Regions from separate parts of the Kineococcus deserti genome, predicted to be linked through region 1. Evidence: riboswitches for the same ligand, from Rfam matches in the RefSeq annotation. Region 1 holds a riboswitch; each other region holds the start of a gene.
What was found. A riboswitch is a leader RNA that binds a small molecule or an ion and turns the genes downstream of it on or off. The one in region 1 is predicted to bind S-adenosylmethionine.

Region 1 (7,200 bases):
GACGCGCTGCACCGCATCGCCGGGGTCGCCCGTGAGCACGAGGCCGAGTTCGTCGTGGTCTGCGGGGACGTGCTGGAGTCCAACGCCGTCGGCCCGCGCGTCCTGTCCCGCGCGCTGGAGGCGCTCAAGGCCTTCGAGGTCCCGGTGTACCTGCTGCCCGGCAACCACGACCCGCTCGACGCCGGCTCGCTGCTGGCCTCCGACGCCGTCCGGGGCACCCCGAACGTCCACGTCCTGGACACCGCCGGGCCGGTGCCGGTGCGCGACGGCGTCGAGGTCGTCGCCGCGCCGTGGAGGTCCAAGCACCCCACGCACGACCTCGTCGCGGCGGCCCTGGGCGGGCTGGAGGCCGACGGAACCCTGCGGATCGTCGTCGGCCACGGCGCCGTCGACGAGCTGTCCCCGGACCGGGACGACCCGGCCCGCATCGCGGTGGCGCCGCTGGAGGACGCCGTCGCCGACGGCCGGATCCACTACGTCGCGCTCGGCGACCGGCACTCCACGACGCAGGTCGGCCGCACCGGAGCGCTCTGGTACTCCGGCACCCAGGAGGTCACCGACCGGCTGGAGACCGACCCCGGCAACGTCCTGGTCGTCGAGGTCGGCGGCACGTGCCCGCCCAAGGTCGAACCCGTCCACGTCGGCCGCTGGGCCTTCCCCCACCTGCGCGCCGAGCTCGACTCCGCCGAGGACGTCGAGGCGCTGCGGAACCGGCTGGAGGCGCTGCCGGCCAAGGACCGCACGGTCGTCACCCTCAGCCTGACCGGCACGCTGTCGGTGCGGCAGAAGGCGGTCCTGGACGACCTGCTCGCCGTGCAGGCCGACCTGCTGGCCGGGGTGCAGCACTGGGAACGGCACTCCGACCTGGTCGTGCGCGCCGACGCCGACGAGCTCGCCGACCTCGGCATCGGCGGTTTCGCCGACGCCGCCGTCGAGGAGCTGTCGGCGCTGGCCCAGGGCGACGGGCCCGAGGCCGGCACCGCCCGCGACGCCCTGTCGTTGCTGTTCCGGCTGGCCGGCGGGGCCGCACGGTGAGGGTCCACCGGCTGCTCCTGGAGAACTTCCGCGGCGTCGAGCACCGCGAACTGTCGTTGCCGGACAACGGGATCGTCGTGCTGGAAGGCGCCAACGAGATCGGCAAGTCCTCGATGCTCGAGGCGCTGGACATGGTGCTGACCGAGAAGCACTCCTCGCGCAAGGCCGCGGTGCTCGCGGTCAAACCCGTCCACCGCGACGCCGCCAGCGTGGTCGAGGCCGAGATCAGTTCCGGTCCCTACCGGTTCACGGTGCGCAAGCAGTGGCACAGCCGGCCCGCGACGACGCTGAGCGTCTGCGCCCCGCGGGCCGAGCAGCTCACCGGCGACGAGGCGCACCAGCGGGTCCGGGACATCCTCACCGAGACCCTCGACCAGCACCTGTGGAACGCGCTGCGGATGCTGCAGAACGCCTCCCCGGACGCGACCGCCCTGGGCGGCAGCTCGGCCCTGGCCGCGGCCCTGGACGCGGCCGCCGGCTCGGCCGAACCCGACGGGGACGGAGCGCAGGACCTGTACGCGGCGGCCCGCGAACGGTCCGCGCAGTTCTGGACGGGCACCGGACGCCCGACGGGCCGGCACCGCACGTGCGCCGAGGAGCTCGCCGCGGCCCGGGAGGCGGCCGGCCAGGCCCGGCAGGCCCTCGACCTGCTCGCCGACGACACCGAGCGGCACGCCGACCTCACCCGGCAGCGCGCCGACGTCCAGTCCGCGCTGGAGGAGACGGCCGAGCGCGCGCAGGCGCTGACCGACCTCGTCGCCGACCTCCTGGCCCGCCGCGACCGCCTCGACGCGGTCCGGGAGCAGGCCGCGACGGCGGAGCAGGCGGCCGCCGACGCGCGGAGCGCGCTGGCCGCCCGCCGGCGCGAGGCCGACGACCACGCCCGCCGCACGGCCGCGCTCGAGCGGGACGTGACCCGGATCGGCGCCCTGCGCCCCGCCGTGGACGAGGCCCGGGCGCGCGCCACCGCGGCGGCCACCGGCGCCGAGGAACTCACCGCCGCCCTCGACAGCGCCCAGGAGAGCTCCGACCGGGCCCGGGAGGCGTTGCGCCGCAGCCAGGACCGCGACGCGCTCGGCAAGGTCCGGCGCCGGCTGGCGGCCGTGGCCGCGGCCGCCGAGGAGGTCCGGACGGCCGGCGCGGCCCTGGCGGGGCTCGGGGTCGACGCGACGACGGTCCGGCGCATCGAGGAGGCCGACGACACCCTGCGCCGGTTGCGGGCCCGGGCCGAGGCCGTCGCCGCCCGCGTGGTGGTGGACGCCACCGCCGTCGAGGTCGTCGTCGACGGCACGCCCGTGCCCGCCGGGACGGTCGCCGAGCACTCGGCCACCCGGCCGCTGACAGTGGGCGTCGCCGGTTTCGCCACCGTCCGGGTCCTGCCGGGCGCCGACACTGGCTCGCTGGCCGACGATCTCGACGCGGCGCAGGCCGCGCTGCACGACCTGCTGACCGGGGCCGGGGTCGAGGACGTCGCCACGGCCCGCGCCGCCCACGAGGAGCGGCGGGCCGCCCAGTCCGCGCTGGACCTGGCGCGGGGCCGGTTGACCCACCTGACCGCCGAGGCCGGCCCGGCCGAGCTGCAGGCCGAGGCCGACCGGCTGCTCGCGGACCTGCCGGGGGACGACGAGCACCCGCTGGACCTGCCCGCCGCCCGCGAGGCCGAGCAGGTGGCACGGGAGTCGTTGCAGCGCATCCGGTCGCAGGCCCGGCAGGGGCAGGCGCAGGCCAGCGCCGCCGCCCGGGAGGCCGACCGGCTGGCCGGCGAGCTGGCCGCGCTCGAGGCGGCCCTGCAGGTCGCCCGCACGGAGGCCGCCACCGCCGCCCGGCGCCTCACCGAGGCCCGCGCGACCCGGGACGACGCCGACCTGGAACGCACCGCGCAGGAGGCGCAGGGGGCGGCCGAGCGCACTCGCGCCGAGGTCGCCGCCCTGGAGGCCGACCTCGCCGCGCGCGACGCCGACACCGTGCTCGTGCGCGCGCGCGACGTGCAGGCCGAGCTGACGAGGCTCACCGACCGCCGCGACGCGCTCGACGCCGAGCTGGTGCGCCTGGAGGCGCGGTTGTCCGTCATGGAGGGCGAGGCGCGGCAGGAGGTGTGGGACGAGGCCGAGTCCCGCGTGCAGCGCCTGGCGCAGGAGTTCGAGTCCCTGGCCCGCCGCGCGGCCGCGGCCCGCCTGCTGCACCAGACCCTCGAGAAGCACCGGGACACCCAGCGCCGCCGGTACGTCTCCCCCTTCACCGACCGGCTGGAGGAACTGGGCCGCGCGGTCTACGGCGACACCTTCCGCATCACCCTGGACGACGACCTGCGCATCACCGCCCGCACCCTGCAGGGCCGCACCGTCGCCTACGAGCAGCTCTCGACCGGGGCGCGTGAACAGCTGGCGGTGCTGCTGCGGCTGGCGTGCGCCACGCTCGTCGATCCCGCCGACGGGGTTCCCGTCGTCCTCGACGACGCCCTGGGGCACTCCGATCCCGCACGGCTGCAACGGCTCGCGGCGGTGTTCGAGCACGTCGCCCCCACCAGCCAGGTGCTGCTGCTCGCGCCCGGCCCGGGTGTGCACGGCGCGATCCGGGGCGCCACCGTGGTCCGGCTGGACGAGGCCGTCAGCTCTGCAGCTGCTCCAGCTGCCAGCGCATCCACGGGCTGAACGGCTGCGGGTCGGCGGCGACGAGCGCGCGCAGCCCGGCCAGGTCCACCCACCGGGAGTCGTCGACCTCGTCGGGGTCGAGGTGGAGTTCGCCGGCCAGCCGGGCGCTGAACACCGGGCAGACCTCGTTCTCGACCGTCCCGTCGTCCATCACCGCGCGGTAGCGGAAGTTCGGCAGCAGCGGCTCCACCCCCTCGACGGGGGCGCCGAGTTCCTGCACGGCCCGCCGCACCACGGCGTCGGCGGGTTCCTCCCCCGGCCCCGGGTGACCGCAGAACGAGTTCGTCCACACCCCCGGCCAGGTGCGCTTGACGGCCGCCCGCCGGGTCAGCAGCGTGCGACCGGCGTCGTCCAGGATCCAGCAGGAGAACGCCAGGTGCAGCGGGGTGCTGGTGTGGTGCACGTCGGCCTTGCGCGCCGTTCCGCACGGGGTGCCGTCCTCGGTCAGCAGGACGACCAGCTCGGTGGTCGGGTCGGCAGTGGGCGCGAGAGTCACCTGCGCACCGTAAGCGGTCCCGGGCCTCCCGCGCGCGAGGAACGCCGCGACACCGTCGGCGGTCCCCGGGCGCGGTCGTCGCCGGGCCGGTCCGGGGGCTCCGCCGGCCCACGGGTGAGCTCAGGCGGGGACCTTGAGGGTGGCCGCGGCCACCGCCTCGTCCAGTTCGGCGCCGAGCTGCAGGTCCTCCCCCGCGGCCAGCCGCGCCTCGAGCTCCCGCACGCGCGGGATGACGAGTTCGCCGAACGCCTCGACCTCCTCCTTGACGTGCAGGAAGCCCAGCAGCAGCAGGTCGACGCCGACGAGTTCGTAGGCCAGCACGCGCCGGGCGACCTCGTCGGGGGTTCCGACGAGCCCGGTGCGGAAACCGTCGTTGTACTGCACCAGATCACGGAACTCGCTGTCGGCCCACATGCCCTTGCGGTCGCTCGTGGAGTTCCCGGCCTCCTGGACCGCGGCCCCGAACCCCTCGACCTTGGCGACGTCGGCCTTGGCGATGATCTCCTCCAGCACGGCCTCGGCCTCGGCGCGGGTGTCGCGCACCAGCGCGAACCCGTTGAGCCCGAACCGCACCGACCGGCCGTTGGCGGCGGCCAGCGCGCTGACCTCCCTGACCCCGGTGGCGGCGTCGGCGATCGACTTGCCGTTCATGAAGTACCAGTCGCTGACCCGGCCCGCCATCGCCTGCGCCGCAGTCGAGTTGCCGCCCTGGAACACCTCGGGCGGCGCCGTCGGCTGCGGTCGGAAGGTGATGTCGGTGGCGTTGAAGAAGTCGCCCTGCTGGCTGTACCCGTCCTGGCCCCAGACCCCGCGCAGCAGCCGGATGAACTCCTCGGACTGCTTGTACCGGTCGTCGTGCTCGTGCCAGGTGACGCCCAGCTGCGTCGCCTCGTCCTTGAACCAGCCGGAGACGACGTTGAGCGCGAGCCGGTTCTGCGTCAGCTCCTGGGTGGTCGCGGCGAACTTGGCCAGCACGCCCGGGTGCCAGAAGAAGGGGTGGACGGCGGCGATGACCTTGAGCCGCTCGGTGGCCAGCAGCAGCGCCAGCGAGAACGACGTCGACTCGTGCTGCGCGTCGGCACCGTAGGAGGCGAGGTAGCGGACCTGGGTCAGGGCGTACTCGAAGCCGACGCGCTCGGCGGCCCGCGCGACCTCGACGTTGTAGGCCGGGTCGTGGCTGGTGCGTTGCTCGATCGTCGAGACCACCAGGCCCCCGGAGACGTTCGGGACCCAGTAGGCGAACTTCAGCGGCATGCGCGTGCTCCTCCATCGGTCCTGGCGTTAGCACCCCCGAGAGGTTGCTGCGGCGTCGCGGAGCCAGGTCTCTCAGCCGCTCTGGATGGTTCGTCGCAGCGTAACCCACACCCACCACGCCGCGGGGTGGGTCGGCCCGTCAGACGGGGGTGGGCACGAGGCCGGCCAGGACCAGGCAGGAGACGGCGAGCACGAGCAGGACCGCGACGTCGAGCGCGCGGGAGCGCACGGCGAGCGCCCCGGCGATGCGGACCGGCAGCACCAGCCGCAGGACGGCGGCGACCGCGAGGTCCGCGCCGAGCAGGATCCCGCCGGGCGTCGGCCCCGCGAGCAGGGTCAGCGCCAGGGCGAGCGCGATCCCGCCGACCAGGGTCAGCAGGACCGCGTTGCCCGGGGGCGGAACCCGCTCGGGGGCCGTGCTCATGGAACGAACGTACCGGTCAGTGCGCGAAGTGGCGCGCGCCGGTGAAGTACATCGTCACGCCCGCCTTCGTGGCGGCCTCGACGACCTCGGCGTCCCGGATGGAGCCGCCCGGCTGCACGATGGCCTTCACGCCGGCGTCGATGAGGATCTGCGCGCCGTCGGCGAACGGGAAGAACGCGTCGGAGGCCGCGACCGAGCCGGCGGCCCGGTCCTCGGCGCGCGAGACGGCCAGCTTGCAGGAGTCGACGCGGTTGACCTGGCCCATCCCGACCCCGACGGACGCGCCGTCGGCGGCCAGCAGGATCGCGTTGGAGCGCACCGAACGCACGGCCCGCCAGGCGAACTCGAGGTCGGCCAGGGTCTGCTCGTCGGCGGCCTCCCCGGCGGCCAGGGTCCAGTTCGCGGGTGCGTCACCGTCGGCGTCGATGGCGTCGAGGGTCTGCACGAGCACCCCGCCGGAGACGTGGCGCCACTCCTGCGGACGACGGGAGTAGCCCTCGGGCAGCTGCAGCAGCCGGACGTTCTTCTTGGCCTGCAGCACCTCCAGCGCCTCCGGCTCGAACCCGGGGGCGATGACGACCTCGGTGAACACCGGCGCGATCTGCGCGGCCATCGCCGCCGTCACGGGCCGGTTGGCGGCGATGACCCCGCCGTAGGCCGAGACCGGGTCGCAGGCGTGCGCCTTGGCGTGCGCGTCGGCGACGTCGGTGCCGGTGGCGATGCCGCAGGGGTTGGCGTGCTTGATCACCGCGACGGCCGGGCCGGTGAAGTCGTACGCGGCGCGCAGGGCGGCGTCGGCGTCGACGTAGTTGTTGTAGGACATGGCCTTGCCGTGCAGCTGGACGGCCTGCGCGATGCCGGGCTCGGACGTCGGGTCGGCGTAGACCGCCGCCTGCTGGTGCGGGTTCTCGCCGTAGCGCAGGACGGCGGTGCGCTCCAGGGCCGTGCCGGTCACGGCCGGCCAGCCCTCGTCCTCGGTGGACAGCGTCTGCTCGGCGAACCAGGACGCGACCGCGGTGTCGTAGGCCGCGGTGTGCGCGAAGGCCGCGGCGGCCAGCCGCTTGCGGTCGGTCAGGTCGAACCCGCCGTCGGCCACGGCGCTCAGCACGTCGGCGTAGCGGGCGGGGTCGACGACCACGGCGACGCTCGGGTGGTTCTTCGCGGCGGCGCGCACCATCGAGGGACCGCCGATGTCGATCTGCTCGACGACGTCGTCGTACCCGGCGCCGGAGGCCACGGTCGCCGCGAACGGGTACAGGTTCACCACGACGAGGTCGAACGGTTCGACGTCGAGCTCGGCGAGCTGGCGGACGTGGTCGGGCAGCCGGCGGTCGGCGAGG
Region 2 (7,200 bases), on a different contig from region 1:
CCGCGTCAGCCGAACAGGCGGGCGCCGGCCAGCCGGGCACCCTCGCCGAGGGTGGCGAGCTTGGCGACGGCGATCTGCGGGTGGATGCGGCCACCGAGTCCGCAGTCGGTGGAGGCGACGACGTTCTCGGCGCCGACGACGGAGGCGAACCGCTCGATGCGGTCGGCGACGAGTTCGGGGTGCTCGACGACGTTGGTGGCGTGGCTGACGATGCCCGGCACGATCTTCTTGCCCTCGGGCAGCTCCACCTCCTGCCAGACCTTCCACTCGTGCTCGTGACGCACGTTGGCCGCCTCGAACGAGTACGACCCGGCGTTGATCTCGAGCATGAGGTCGACGATGTGCTTGAACTCGATGTCCGTGGTGTGCGGGCCGTGCCAGCTGCCCCAGCACAGGTGGAACCGGATCTGCTCGGTGGGCAGGTCGCGGATCGCGTGGTTCAGCGCCTCGATGCGGATGCGGGTGAACGCGCGGTAGTCCTCCACGGAGGGTTCGGGGTTGATCTGGTCCCAGTTCTCCGCGATGGACGGGTCGTCGATCTGCACGGTGAGCCCGGCCTCGACGACGGCCTTGTACTCCTCGCGCATGACGTCGGCCCACGCCCAGATGTGCTCCTCCTCGGTGGCGTAGTGCCGGTTGGAGATGCGCGCGCCGCTGCCCGGGGACAGCGAGGTGATGAACCCCTCCTCCAGGCCCGCCGCGGCCAGGCCGGCCTTGAGGTTGGCGATGTCGGAGGCGATGGCCTCCTGGCCGACGTAGGACAGCGGACCGGTCGTCGCCGGGAACGCCGTGGCGTTCTTGCCCGTGGAGATGCCCGACGTCGGGTCCTGGTAGGCGTCCTTGAAGATCGTCCAGTCCCGGCGGTCGGGGAAACTGGTCAAGGCGACCTTGCCGGGTTCGGAGCGCACGACCGGCTGGGTGAACAGGTCCTCGCCCGTCACCTCGAGCCCCGCGACGCGCTGGAAGGAGTAGGACCACCAGGCGCCGTAGTCGACCGCGCTGGACATGGCCTTGCCGTACTCGCCGTCACCGACGATCGTCACGCCGAGCGCCTGCTGGCGTTGCACGAGGTCGACGACCGCGTCGGTGAGCAGCGCGTCGAACTCCGGCGTGCGCTCGAGGGTGAAACCGTCCTCGGCGATCCGGCGGGTCTCGTTGGCGGCGATGAGTTCGGGCGTGCGCGGCAGGCTGCCGGCGTGGGAGACGGGGATCTGCTTGGTCACGGGTGGTGCTCCGTTCAGGGGTTCGGTCGTCGGGTCAGCGCAGCGCGCGGGTGAGGTCGTCGAGCAGGTCGTCGGGATCCTCCAGCCCCACCGACAGGCGCAGCACCCCGTCGGTCAGGCCGATGGCGGCCCGGCCCTGCTCGCCGAGGCGGCGGTGCGTGGTGGTGGCGGGGTGGGTGGCCAGCGACTTGGCGTCGCCGAGGTTGTTGGAGATGTCGACGATCGTCAGGGCGTCGAGGACCTCGAAGGCCCGTTCCCTGCCGCGGCCGGCCGGGGCGTCGAGTTCGAAGGTGACGATCGTGCCGCCCAGTTCCATCTGCCGCTCGGCCAGGTCGAACTGCGGGTGGCTGGCCAGCAGCGGGTAGCGCACCCAGCGGATGCCCGCCTGCTGTTCGAGGTGCTCGGCGATGCGCAGAGCCGAGGCGGCCGAGTGCCGCACCCGCAGGCTGAGGGTTTCCAGCCCCTTGGCCAGCGTCCAGGCGTTGAACGGGCTGAGCGTCGGGCCGGTGTGCCGGGTGAGTTCGCGGAACCGGCCGTCGACGAACTCCTTCGTGCCCAGCACCGCCCCACCCATGACGCGGCCCTGGCCGTCGATGTGCTTGGTCGCCGAGTAGACGACGACGTCCGCGCCGAACGCCAGCGGCCGCTGGCCGACGGGTGAGGTGAAGGCGTTGTCCACCACGACGATCGCCCCCGCGGCGTGCGCGAGTTCGCTGACGGCGGCGATGTCCACGAGTGTCTGCATCGGGTTGGCCGGCGTCTCGAAGAACACCGCCTGCGCCGGCGTCGACAACGCCCGTTCCCACTGCGCGAGGTCCTCACCGTCGACGAACTCGGTGACGACCCCCCAACGCGGCAGGATCTCGTCGAGGACGGCGAAGCAGGACCCGAACAGGCTGCGGGCGGCGACGACCCGGTCCCCCGCGCCGAGCAGCGCGGCGAGGGCGTAGAACACCGCCGACATCCCGCTGGCCAGGCCGTAGCACGCTTCGGCGCCCTCGAGCCGGCGCAGCCGCTCGGTGAACACCGACACCGTCGGGTTGCCGTAGCGGGAGTAGACGTACCGGTCGACGTCACCGGCGAAGGCGGCCTCGGCGTCGGCCGCGGTCTCGTAGACGTAGCCGGAGGTGAGGTACAGCGCCTCGGCGGTCTCCTCGAACGGTGACCGGGTCAGGCCGGCGCGCACGGCCGTGGTGTCCGGCCGCCACCCCCGGTCCGTCACGGTGCTGGATCCGTCCGCTCCGTCGCGACGCGGAGGACGCCGCTCGTCGCTCACGACTGCCGCCAGGGCAGACCGGCCGCGCGCCAGCCGGACCCACCGCGGTGGCCGTCGGCGTCCAGCGGCCCCTCGAAACCCTCCAGGACGTTGTAGCTGGGCGTGATCCCGGCCGTCGTCGCCGCCTCGGCCGCCGCCACCGAGCGCTGCCCGGAGCGGCACAGGAAGACGACCTTGCGGTCGCTGCCCGGGGTGATCCCGGCGGTCGCCAGCTCGCCGAGGAAGCGCTCGGGGTCGACCGGCAGCCAGCTCACGAGGACGGGATCGGTCCCCAGCGCCGTCGGCGTCCCGACGAAGCGCCACTCGGCCTCCGTGCGGACGTCCACGAGGACCGCGTCGGGGTCCTCACGGACGAGGTCGAAGGCCTCACGCGGGGTGAGGTCGCCGGCGTAACCCACTGTTCCTCCCATCGGTCCTGGCATGAGCACCCTCCCGAGGGGGGTTGCTGCGGCGTCGACGAGCCAGGTCTCTCGGCCGCTCTGGATGGTCCGGTCAGCGTAGGGCATGGGCGCCCGCACCGGGTCCAGGACGGTGCGACGCGTCGCGGCTGCGGGGCCGCACCCACCGCGGTGCCGGGCGCGAGGACGCCGAGGACGCCGGGCTCCGTGCGCGGGGCCGTCGGCGCCGGGGTGGATCGGTCAGAGGAGGCGGTGCATGACGTGCAGTCCCACGTAGCCGTGCTCGGGGTGGTCGAAGGCCTGCGGAACGGTGCCGACGATGGCGAACCCGAGACCCTGCCACAGCGCCACGGCCGCGGTGTTCGTCTCGACGACGGCGTTGAACTGCATCGCCAGGAAACCCTCCTCGCGCGCCCAGGCCAGGACGTGCTCGGCCAGGGCCCGGCCCACGCCGCGACCCCGGGCGGCGGGCGAGACCATGAAACTGGCCGTCGCGACGTGCGATCCGGCGCCGGGGCGGTTCGGTCCGGACTTCGCGGTGCCCAGCACCACCCCGTCCTCCACCGCCACGAAGGTCCCCCACGGCGGGGCGTCCACCCACAACTGCCGCGCCCGTTCCGAGGTCAGTCCCTGCGGCAGCGCGTACGTCTCGCCGTCGGCGACGATCTCGTCGAAGAACGGCCAGACCTGCACCCAGTCGGCGTCGGTGAACTCGCGGATCTCCACGCCACGCACGCTACCCGGGCCGGCGTTCCGGTCACGGTGCCGGACGTCCCGGTCCGGCTCAGGCGCGCAGCAGGGCGTCGGTCAGCGCCGACCAGCTGAGCAGCGCGCACTTCACCCGCGCCGGGTACCTGGCCACCCCGGCGAAGGCGACGGCGTCGCCGAGGACCTCCTCGTCCCCGGGGTCCTCGCCGCGGCTGGTGAGCATGTGCTGCACCGCTTCGCGCAGCGGTGCGACCTGCTCGACGGACAGGCCGACGACGAGGTCGTGCAGCACCGAGGCCGAGGCCCGGCTGATGGAACACCCGACCGCGTCGTACGACACGTCACCCAGGACGTCCCCGTCGAGACGCACGCGCAGCGTGATCTCGTCGCCGCAGGTGGGGTTGACGTGGTGGGCCTCGGAGCCGAACGGTGCCCGCAGCCCTTCGCCGTGCGGGCGTTTGGAGTGCTCGATGATCAGCTGCTGGTACAGGTCCACGCCGCTCAGAATCTCACGCGAACAGGGCGCGGACGCGGTGCAGCCCGCGCAGCACGGCGTCCACGTCCGAGGGCTGGTTGTACGGCCCGAAACTCACCCGGGTCGTCGCCGCGACCCCGAACCGGCGGTGCAGCGGCCAGGCGCAGTGGTGCCCGACCCGCACCGCGACACCCTCGTCGTCGAGCAGCTGACCGACGTCGTGGGCGTGCACGTCCTCGACCACGAACGAGACGAGCCCGACGCGGTCGGCGGCGTCCAGCGGCCCCAGGACCCGTACCCACGGCAGGTCCGCGAGTTCGGCCAGCAGCCGCCGGGTGAGGTGGCGTTCGTGCGCCTCGACCCGTGCGGTCCCCGAACCGTCGGGCCCCAGACCGCGCAGGTAGTCGACGGCGGCGTGCAGGCCGACGGCCTGCGCCGTCATCGGCACCCCCGCCTCGAACTTCTGCGGCGCCGGCGCGAACGTCGAGCGTTCCATCCGCACCAGTTCGATCATCGATCCGCCGGTGAGGAACGGCGGCATCGCCTCGAGCAGGTCGGCCCGCCCCCACAGCACCCCGATGCCCGAGGGTCCCAGCATCTTGTGCCCGGAGAACGCGGCGAGGTCGACGCCGAGGGAGGGCAGGTCGACCGGCAGGTGCGGCACGGACTGGCAGGCGTCCAGCACCACGAGGGCGCCGACCCGGCGGGCCGCCTCGACGAACCGCCGCACGGGGGCGAGCCCACCCAGCACGTTGGACGCGTGCGCGAAGGCGACGACCCTGGTCCGCTCGCTGACCAGCCCGTCGAGCGCGTCGACGTCCAGGACGCCCTCGTCGGTCACCGGCACCCAGCGCAGCACCGCACCCGTGCGCGCGCACAGCTCCTGCCACGGCACGAGGTTGGCGTGGTGCTCGGCCTCGGTGACCAGGACCTCGTCGCCCTCGGCGAGCACGAACCGCGGGTCGACGACCTGCCCGGCCGGCGCCGTTCCGCGGGTGGCGTACGCGGTCGTGGTGCTGAACGCGTGCGCGACCAGGTTGAGCGACTCGGTGGCGTTCTTGGTGAACACCACCTCGGCGGCCGGGACGCCGACGAAGTCCGCGATCGCGGCGCGGGCGGCCTCGAAGTCGTCGGTGGCCTCCTCGGCGAGCTGGTGGGCACCGCGGTGCACGGCCGCGTTGCGCGTGGCGTAGAACGTCCGCTCGGCGTCGAGGACGGCGAGCGGTTTCTGCGACGTCGCCCCGGAGTCCAGGTACACCAGGGGTTTGCCGGAGCGGGTGGTCCTGCCCAGGATCGGGAAGTCGGCCCGCAGTGACGCGAGTTCTGCGTCGCTGAACGGGGCGGCCAGCAGTTCGGCGGTCATCGCGGGTCCTTCTCCCCCGCCGGGACGGCGACGGTGAGCCGGTTCTCGGCCGGCGGCAGCGGGCAGGTGGCGTGGTCGGTGAAGGCGCACGGCAGGTTCTGCGCGCGGTTGAAGTCCAGCACGACGCGGCCCCCGACGGTCGGGACGGGCACCGAACGGGTCGTGCCCGTCGTCGTCACCCCGCTCGTGGCGTCGGTGAACAACGCCGAACCGCCCCGGAACACCGTCAGCTGCTGCGGGCCGCCGAGCTCGAACCGCACGACGCCGACGGCCTGCTGGTGGTGCTGCAGGCCCTCGACGACGGCGCCCACGACGACGTCCTGGACCTGCGCGTGGGGCACGAACTCGGCGTCGAGCACGTAGCGCTCGTCGAAGTCGAACACCGGCACACCGGTGAACGCGGCCAGCGTCGGGGACTGCGGGTCGCGCACCCGTAGCGCGTGCATCCCGCTGCGCTGCATGACCTCCACCCGCCGCTCGCCGATCCCGACGAGGATTCCGGGACCACCCTCGACCGTCTGGACGCGCACCGTGCCGTCGACCACGGCCCCCTCGACCACGACCTCGTCGGCCGCGGTGGCCGTGACCGAGACGCCGCCCTCGACCGAGCCCCAGACACCGGGCAGTCCCTCCACGGCGGCGGGTCCGCCGACGAGCCAGTGCAGACCGGTCAGGCTCAGCCACCCGTGCGGCTTGCTCAGTTCAGCGGTGCGCGAGGTGCGCCACGCCTCCCAGGCGGCGCGGGCGGTGTCGATGTCGGCGGTCGTGGTCACGAGGACTCCTCAGGCGGTGGCGCGGACGGTACCGGTGGCGTGCGGGTGCTTCAGGCCCAGGTGGTCCCGCAGCGTCGTTCCGGTGTACTCGGTGCGGTAGCTGCCACGCTCCTGCAGCAGCGGGACGACCTCCTCGACGAACTCGTCGAGCCCGGTCGGGGTGAGGTGCGGCACCAGGATGAAACCGTCGCAGGCGTCGGCCTGGACGTAGGCGTCCATCTCGGCCGCGACCTGTTCGGGGGTGCCGACGAACTGCTGGCGCCCGGAGACCTCGATGACCAGTTCGCGGGCGTTCCAGCCCTTCGCGGCGGCCAGGTCGCGCCACTCGCGGGCCACCTCGACGGGGTCCCGGGGGAACCGGGTACGGCCCTGGGCGATCGTCGAGGTCGGGTCGGGGTCCTCGGCCGGCAGCGGGCCGTCGGGGTCGAACCCGGTGAGGTCGCGCCCCCAGACCTGCTCGAGGAACGCGACGGCCTGCTCCGGCCCGACCTGCTGGAACCGGATGGCGCGGGCGTTCTCGCGCGCCTCGTCCTCGGTGTCGCCGAGCACGAACGTCGCCCCGGGCAGGATCCGCAGGTCGTCGCCGGACCGTCCGTGGCGCACCGCGCGCGAGCGCATGTCGGCGGTGAACCTCCTCCCCGCCTCCAGCGTCCCGTGCATGGTGAAGATGGCGTCGGCGTAGGTGGCGCCGAACTCGCGGCCGTCGCCGGAGTCACCGGCCTGGAACAGCACCGGGTGCCCCTGCGGGCTGCGCGGCAGCAGCCCGGTGCCGCGGACGTCGAACTGCGCGCCGTGGTGCTCCACGGGCGAGATGCCGCGGGCGAACACGCCGGTCTCCGGGTCGGCCACCAGCGCGTCCTCGGCCCAGGAGTCCCAGAACTTCCGGGCCAGGTCGAGCAGTTCGCCCGCGCGCACGTACCGGTCGGCGTGGGCCAGGTAGCCGCCGCGGCGGAAGTTCTCCCCGGTGAACGCGTCGGAGCTGGT
Region 3 (7,200 bases), on a different contig from region 1:
CCTGGACCCGCTGCGTCCGGTGGGCGCCGAGATCGAGGAGGCGCTGCGGCTGCACGGCTGGCGCGACCGCACCCGGCGGCGGGCCAAGGTCCTGGAACTGCTCACGGCCGTCGGCGTCCCGTCCGCGGAACTGCGGGCCGGGCAGCGGCCCGACGAACTGTCCGGCGGGCTGCGCCAGCGCGCGCTCATCGCCTCCGCGATCGCCCTGGACCCCCGGCTGGTCATCGCCGACGAACCCACGACGGCGCTCGACGTCACCGTGCAGGCCCAGGTCCTGGACCTGCTGGAGGAGCAGAAGCGCCGCGGCGTCGCGATCGTCCTCATCAGCCACGACCTGTCCGTCGTGGCGCGACTGGCCGACCGGGTGCTCGTCATGTCCGGTGGGCACGTGGTGGAGAGCGGCCGGACCCGGGACGTGCTCGACGACCCGCAGCACGAGTACACCCGGGCCCTCATCGCCGCCGTTCCCGGCGAGCACACCCGCGGCGAGCGGCTCAGTCCCGCCCCCGAGGCGACTCTGCCCGCCCCGCGCCGGGAACTGCGCACGGGTCCGGTGCTGGTCGCGGAGAACCTGACCAAGACGTTCGCCACCCGCGAGGGCCGGCACACCGCCGTCGGCGACGTCTCCTTCACCCTGGAGGCCGGCCGGACGCTGGGCATCGTCGGGGAGTCGGGGTCGGGCAAGTCGACGACGGCCCGGCTGGCCCTGGCGCTGACGGCCCCCGACTCCGGTGCGGTCCGCTTGCTCGGCGCCGACTGGTCCGGGGTCCCGGAGAAGGCGCGGCGGGCGCGACGCCGGGAGATCTCGACCGTCCAGCAGGATCCGCTGAGTTCGTTCGACCCGCGCTGGACCGTCGAGCGGATCCTGACCGACGCGCTGCCGGAGGGGTTCTCCGGGGACCGGAACGCGCGGGTGCGGGAACTGCTGCAGCAGGTCGGGCTGTCGGCGGAGGTGCTCACGCGGTTCCCGCTGACCATGTCCGGCGGGCAGCGCCAGCGCGTCTCCATCGCCCGGGCCCTGGCCCCCGAACCGTCGGTGGTCGTCCTGGACGAGGCCGTCTCGGCCCTCGACGTGTCGGTGCAGGCGCAGGTCCTGGACCTGCTGGCCGACCTGCAGCGCACCCTCGGCCTGGCCTACCTGTTCATCTCCCACGACCTCGGCGTCGTCTACCACGTCAGCGACGACGTCCTGGTCATGAAGGACGGCGCCGTCGTCGAACGCGGGACGGCGGCCGACGTGTTCGAGCGCCCGCAGCAGCCGTACACGCGCGAACTCGTCAGCGCACTGCCCCGCCTCGCCACCGGCCAGGAGGTCGACCTGTGAGCAACCCCGCCACGAAGCCGTTGCGCTTCAACGCCTTCGTCATGAACACCACGTCCCACATCCAGCACGGCCAGTGGCGCCGGCCGGACGCGCGGCAGCACGAGTTCAACGACGTGCGCACCTGGATCGAGACCGCGAAGCTGCTCGAGGCCGCGAAGTTCGACACGATGTTCTTCGCCGACGTCAGCGGGTTGTACGGCGACGCCGACGCCGACTTCGACGTGTACGTCCGCGAGGGCCTGCAGATCCCCTCCAACGACCCGACCGTCCTGCTGTCGGCGCTGGCGGTGAACACCGAGCACCTCGGGTTCGCCACGACGTCGAACGTGTTCCAGAACCACCCGTTCAACTTCGCCCGGCAGATCTCGACGCTGGACCACATCTCGAACGGCCGGATCGCCTGGAACGTCGTCACCGGCACCCAGGACAACGGAGCCCGCAACTACGGCCTGGACCGGATCACCGAGCACGCCGAGCGCTACCGCTGGGCGCAGGAGTACGTCGACGTCGTCTACAAGCTCTGGGAGGGGTCCTGGGAGGACGACGCCCTGCTGGCCGACAAGGCGAACGGCGTGCACGCCGACCCTGCGAAGATCCACAAGATCTTCCACTCCGGGCAGCGGTACCGGGTCGAGGGACCGCACCTGCCCTCGCCGTCTCCGCAGCGCACCCCGCTGCTGTTCCAGGCCGGCTCGTCCCTGTCGGGGCGGCGGTTCGCGGCGCAGCACGCCGAGGCCGTGTTCGTCATCTCCCCCTCACCGGTGCTGGCGACGCAGCAGATCCGCGAGACGCGCGAACTGGCCGTCGCCGCCGGCCGTCGCCCGGAGGACGTGACCTTCTACCAGGGCCTGAGCTTCGTCATCGGCTCGACCGAGGAGGAGGCGCAGCGCAAGGCCGCCGAGCACGACGAGTTCGTCAGCGTCGACGGGTACCTGGCGCACGCCGCCGTCGTGGACCGCACGGGCCGGGTCTACCCGCCGCAGACGCCGCTGAAGGACGTCGAGACCGACACCGCCCGCGGGTTCACCGAGTGGTTGTCCAAGCACATCACCGACCGCGAACCCGTCGTGGCCGACCTGGCCCGTCAGCGGGCCACCAGCCAGCGCGTCGTCGGCACGCCCGAGCAGATCGCCGACCGGCTGGCGCAGTGGCAGCAGGCGGGGGTCGACGGGATCAACGTGATCAACTGGGTGATCCCCGGGTCGTTCGCCGAGTTCGCCGACCACGTGCTGCCGGTGCTGCGCGAGCGCGGGCTGGCGCAGGCGGAGTACGCGCCGGGTCCGCTGCGGCAGAAGCTCTTCGGCTCGCCCCGGCTCAACGAGCGGCACCCGGCGGCCCGGTACCGGGGGGCCTTCGGGACGGACCGGGTCCCGCAGGCGCAGGTCGTGCCGGTCTCCTGAGAAGCGGTGTGCGGGCCGTCGCGGCGGTGTTAAGGTTCACACAGGTCATGAGTGACAGCGCGAAGCCCTGGCTGGCTGTCCGGCAACCCTCCTCCGCGGTGGGGTGCCCCAGGTGAGGACCTGGCCGGACGACCCCGTCCGGCAAGCGCGGATCACCGGACGCCGTCGACCACGGAGTGCAGCGAGCCGCGCGCCCGCCCGATCGACCTCCGGAGTCCCTCGTGTCCAACGCCCCCGCCCTGCCCGACAAGCCGAAGCGTCGCGGTCTGCTCATCGGGATCGTCGCCGCCGTCGTCGTGATCGCCGTCGTGGTCGTGGCGCTCGTCCTGGGCAACCGGGACGACTCCACGAGCACCACGGCCGGCGGCGAGTCCTCCGGCGAGACCGTGCGCATCGGCGTCGCGGACCAGTCGCTGCCCTACTGGCGCACCTACACCGACCTGGCGAAGTCGCAGCTCGGCGTGACCGTCGAACTGGTCAACTTCTCCGACTACACGCTGCCGAACCCGGCGCTGTCGCAGGGTGAGCTGGACCTGAACCAGTTCCAGCACATCCAGTACCTCGCCAACTACAACGTCGAGGCCGACGACGACATCCAGCCCGTCGGCGCCACCGCGGTCTACCCGCTGCCGCTGTACTCGCTGACCGCCGACTCCGCCGAGGCGCTGCCGGCCGACGCCCAGGTCGCCATCCCCAACGACGCGATCAACCAGGCCCGCGCGCTGCTCGTCCTGCAGCAGGGTGGCCTGCTGACGCTGAAGGACGGCGGCACCGCCTTCTCCACGACCAACGACATCGAGACCTCCAAGGTCCAGGTCACCGCGGTCGCCGCGGACCAGACCGCCAGCGCGCTGCAGAGCGGCTCGGTCGCCGCCGCCGTCGTGAACAACAACTACGCCACGGCCGCGGGCCTGCCCGAGGACGACATCATCGTCGCCGACGACCCGACCGCCGCCGCGGCCGCCCCGTACGTCAACATCTTCGCCGCCCGCGCCGAGGACAAGGACGACGAGACCTACGCGAAGCTCGTGGACCTGTTCCACGACCCGGCCGTGCAGGAGGTCTTCCTGCAGGACAACCCGAGCGCCGTCGTCCAGGACGTCCCGGCCGCCGACCTGCAGGCCAGCCTCGCCGAGGTCGAAGAGGACGCGAAGGCCGCCGCGGGCCAGTGAGCGCGCTCATCACCCTGGAGAAGGTCTCCAAGAGCTTCGGCCGTCGTGACGGGTCCACCGTCACGGCGGTCGACGCCGTTTCGCTCGACGTGCTCGAGGGCGAGGTGCTGGCGGTCATCGGGTACTCCGGGGCCGGCAAGTCGACCCTCGTGCGGCTGCTCAACGCCCTCGAGAAGCCGACGTCGGGCCACGTCCTGGTCGGCGGGCAGGACCTGACCAAGCTGTCCGAGAAGCAGTTGCGGGCCGCCCGGTCCAAGATCGGGATGATCTTCCAGCAGTTCAACCTGTTCCGGTCCCGGACCGTGGCCGGGAACGTCGCGTACCCGCTGAAGGTCGCCGGCGTCGGGCCGAAGGAACGGGACCGCCGCACGGCCGAGCTGCTCGACTTCGTCGGGTTGCTGGACCGCGCCCACAGCTATCCCGAGCAGTTGTCCGGCGGGCAGAAGCAGCGCGTCGGGATCGCCCGTGCGCTCGCGACGAACCCGCCGCTGCTGCTGGCCGACGAGGCCACCAGCGCCCTGGACCCCGAGACCACCACCGAGGTCCTGTCGCTGCTGCGCCGGGTGAACACCGAACTCGGCGTGACGATCGTGGTCATCACGCACGAGATGGAGGCCGTGCGGCAGATCGCCGACCGGGTGGCCGTCATGGAGAACGGGCGGCTGGTGGAGGTCGGTGACACCTACGACGTGTTCTCCGACCCGCAGACGCCTGCGGCGCAACGGTTCGTGCGCAGCGCCACCCACGACCGCCCGTCGGCCGACACGCTGGAACGGTTGCGGCACCAGCACCCGGGCCGCCTGGTCAGCGTGCGCATCACCGACGAACCCCGGCTGCAGCAGCGCATCGACGAGGTGTTCCGCTCGAGCGGCACCACGGCCGAGCTCGTCTACGGCGGGGTCTCGGAGATCCGCGAGCGCCGGACGGGATCACTGACGTACGAACTGACCGGTTCCCCCGACGCAGCGCTCGAGGCGCTGCGGGCGGCCGGCATCCACGCGGTCGAGGAGGCCTGAGGTGTTCGACGGTTTCCTGGACACGATCGACGTCTTCCAGGACGCGATCTGGCAGACGCTGCTCATGTCGGTCGTCTCGCTCGTCGCCTCCGGCGTGCTGGGGCTGGTGCTGGGCACGGCGCTGTACGCGACCCGGCCGGGCAACCTGTTCGGCAACCGGCTCGTGTTCGTGCTCATCGGGTTCGTCGTGAACCTCGTGCGCCCCATCCCGTTCGTCATCTTCCTGGCCGCGATCACCCCGCTGCAGATCGCCGTGGTGGGCACCACGATCGGGACGACCGCGGTGACGTTCGCGATCTCGCTGGCGGCCGCGTTCGCCGTCGCGCGCATCGTCGAGCAGAGCCTCGTCAGCGTCGACCCCGGCGTCGTCGAGGCCGCCCGCGCGGTGGGCGCCTCGCGGTTGTCGATCCTGTTCGGTGTCGTGATCCCCGAGGGCCTGGGCCCGCTGATCCTGGGCTACACGTTCATCTTCATCGGCATCGTCGACATGACCGCGCAGGCGGGTCTGGTCGGCGGCGGCGGGCTGGGCGACTACGCCATCACCTACGGCAAGCAGCGCTACGACTACGGGATCATCTACGTGGCCGTGTTCGCGATCATCGTCATCGTGCAGGTGGGTCAGGTCATCGGGAACCGGCTGGCGCGCGGCGTCATGCGCCGCTGACGCGGTCCACCTGCTGGTGATCGAGCACAACAGGTCCGGGGTCGGCGCACCTCCACGACCACGTGTTGTGCTCGATCACCAGCAGGTGGACGGGTCAGGGGCAGAGGACGTGCCAGACGTCGGCGTGCATCTCGAACCGCTCGCGGGTCTGCGGGCCGGTGACCTCGCCGTCGGAGTTCAGCCGGAAGGTCCCGGACTCGGCGGTGATCTCGACGACCTTGCCGGCCGCGGTGGTCACGTCCTGGCGTTCGACGTGGACGCCGCGGCGCAGGCCGACGGCGAAGCCGAGGCGGGCCAGCGGGCCGGTGGAGGTGCTGACGACGACGTCGGCGACGCCGTCGTGGGGGTCGGCGCCGGGCACGAGCGGGGCACCGCCGCCGATGGTGCCCCCGATCCCGATGCCGACCATCAGGACCGGCTCCTGCCCCGGCGCGACGACCTGCCCGTCGACCTCGACCCGCAACCGGAAGCCCTTGCCGGCGCTGACGCCGGCCCAGGCGGCGCCGACGGGGTAGGCCGCCGCCCCCAGTCCCTTCTTCAGGCGCTGCGCCTTGGCCGTGGCCGAGGCCCCGATCCCGGCGTGGACGGTGTTGACGGTGATGCGGTCCTGGCTGTCGACCAGGAGCTCCAGGCCGCGGGGGTGCCCGGTGGTGACGACCCGGGCCGCCGCGACGGGGTCCAGCGGCAGCCGCAGCGAGCGGGCGAGGTCGTTGCCGGTGCCCAGGGGGACGATGCCCAGCGGCCCGACCGCGCGGGTCGCACCGGCGTCCCACAGCAGTTGCAGCGCAGCGTGCAGGGAGCCGTCCCCACCCATGACCACCAGACGCCGCCCGTCGGCGCCCAGCAGCGCCGCACGCAGGTCGTCCAGGCTGCCGGTGCGGCGCAGCTCGACGTCGCCGCTGCGGCCCAGCTCCCCCACGACCGCCTCGACGACGTCGGGACGCGCTGATCCGGCTCCGGCGTTGACGACGGCCAGGTACTCGTTGCTGCTCACGCGGGGGCAACGAACCGGCTGATCACCGGGTGCCGCCCTGCGCCGGATTCACAGGGTCTCCCAGTCCCCGGCGCCCCGCGCCACCTGCCCGGCCCCGTCCCACCGGTAGACCGACCGGCCGCGCAGGACGACGTGGAGCGCGCGGGACATGACGTCCAGCGGGTCACCGGACCAGACGACGACGTCCCCGTCCAGCCCCGGGGCCAGCGACCCGACCCGGTCGGCCAGGCCGAGGATGGTGGCGGGGTTCACGGTGAGCGCGCGCAGCGCCTCGTCGCGGTCCAGCCCCTCCTTGACCGCAATCGTCGCCGACAGGGGCAGGTACTGGATCGGGACGACGGGGTGGTCGGTCGTCAGCGCGATCCGCAGGCCCGCCGCGGCCAGCAGCCCGGGGACGGTCAGGGAGCGGTGCCGCAGTTCGGGTTTGGACCGGGAGGTCAGCAGCGGCCCGACGACGGCGGGCAGGTCCCGCTCGGCGAGCAGGTCCAGGACGCGGTGGCCCTCGGTGACGTGGTTGAGGACCAGCCGGTAGCCGAACTCCTCGGCCAGCCGGACGGCGGTGGCGATGTCGTCGGCGCGGTGGGCGTGCTGCTGCCAGACGAGGTCGCCGGCCAGGACGCGGGCCAGGAC

Region 2: it holds a riboswitch for S-adenosylmethionine, as region 1 does, so the genes downstream of both, ACRYR2_RS10015 (rhodanese-like domain-containing protein) here and sfnG (dimethylsulfone monooxygenase SfnG) in region 1, are expected to answer to the same signal.
Region 3: it holds a riboswitch for S-adenosylmethionine, as region 1 does, so the genes downstream of both, ACRYR2_RS02865 (MetQ/NlpA family ABC transporter substrate-binding protein) here and sfnG (dimethylsulfone monooxygenase SfnG) in region 1, are expected to answer to the same signal.

The regions. Positions count from the first base shown of each region.
Region 1 covers NZ_JBJLSI010000005.1:104,467-111,666, forward strand. Annotated here, with positions in the region: gene ACRYR2_RS05985 (metallophosphoesterase family protein) at 1-1,035, shown strand, start outside; gene ACRYR2_RS05990 (AAA family ATPase) at 1,032-3,686, shown strand; gene idi (isopentenyl-diphosphate Delta-isomerase) at 3,643-4,182, opposite strand; gene sfnG (dimethylsulfone monooxygenase SfnG) at 4,303-5,436, opposite strand; SAM riboswitch class I at 5,446-5,528, opposite strand; gene ACRYR2_RS06005 (DUF3017 domain-containing protein) at 5,576-5,860, opposite strand; gene purH (bifunctional phosphoribosylaminoimidazolecarboxamide formyltransferase/IMP cyclohydrolase) at 5,877-7,200, opposite strand, start outside.
Region 2 covers NZ_JBJLSI010000009.1:141,222-148,421, forward strand. Annotated here, with positions in the region: gene ACRYR2_RS10000 (class I SAM-dependent methyltransferase) at 1-1, opposite strand, end outside; gene ACRYR2_RS10005 (cobalamin-independent methionine synthase II family protein) at 6-1,223, opposite strand; gene ACRYR2_RS10010 (O-succinylhomoserine sulfhydrylase) at 1,258-2,445, opposite strand; gene ACRYR2_RS10015 (rhodanese-like domain-containing protein) at 2,496-2,897, opposite strand; SAM riboswitch class I at 2,903-2,989, opposite strand; gene ACRYR2_RS10020 (GNAT family N-acetyltransferase) at 3,138-3,623, opposite strand; gene sufU (Fe-S cluster assembly sulfur transfer protein SufU) at 3,682-4,101, opposite strand; gene ACRYR2_RS10030 (SufS family cysteine desulfurase) at 4,115-5,443, opposite strand; gene ACRYR2_RS10035 (DUF1684 domain-containing protein) at 5,440-6,216, opposite strand; gene ACRYR2_RS10040 (NtaA/DmoA family FMN-dependent monooxygenase) at 6,226-7,200, opposite strand, start outside.
Region 3 covers NZ_JBJLSI010000002.1:186,468-193,667, forward strand. Annotated here, with positions in the region: gene ACRYR2_RS02855 (dipeptide ABC transporter ATP-binding protein) at 1-1,324, shown strand, start outside; gene ACRYR2_RS02860 (LLM class flavin-dependent oxidoreductase) at 1,321-2,724, shown strand; SAM riboswitch class IV at 2,768-2,878, shown strand; gene ACRYR2_RS02865 (MetQ/NlpA family ABC transporter substrate-binding protein) at 2,946-3,896, shown strand; gene ACRYR2_RS02870 (methionine ABC transporter ATP-binding protein) at 3,893-4,912, shown strand; gene ACRYR2_RS02875 (methionine ABC transporter permease) at 4,977-5,576, shown strand; gene ACRYR2_RS02880 (diacylglycerol/lipid kinase family protein) at 5,671-6,570, opposite strand; gene ACRYR2_RS02885 (amidohydrolase) at 6,619-7,200, opposite strand, start outside.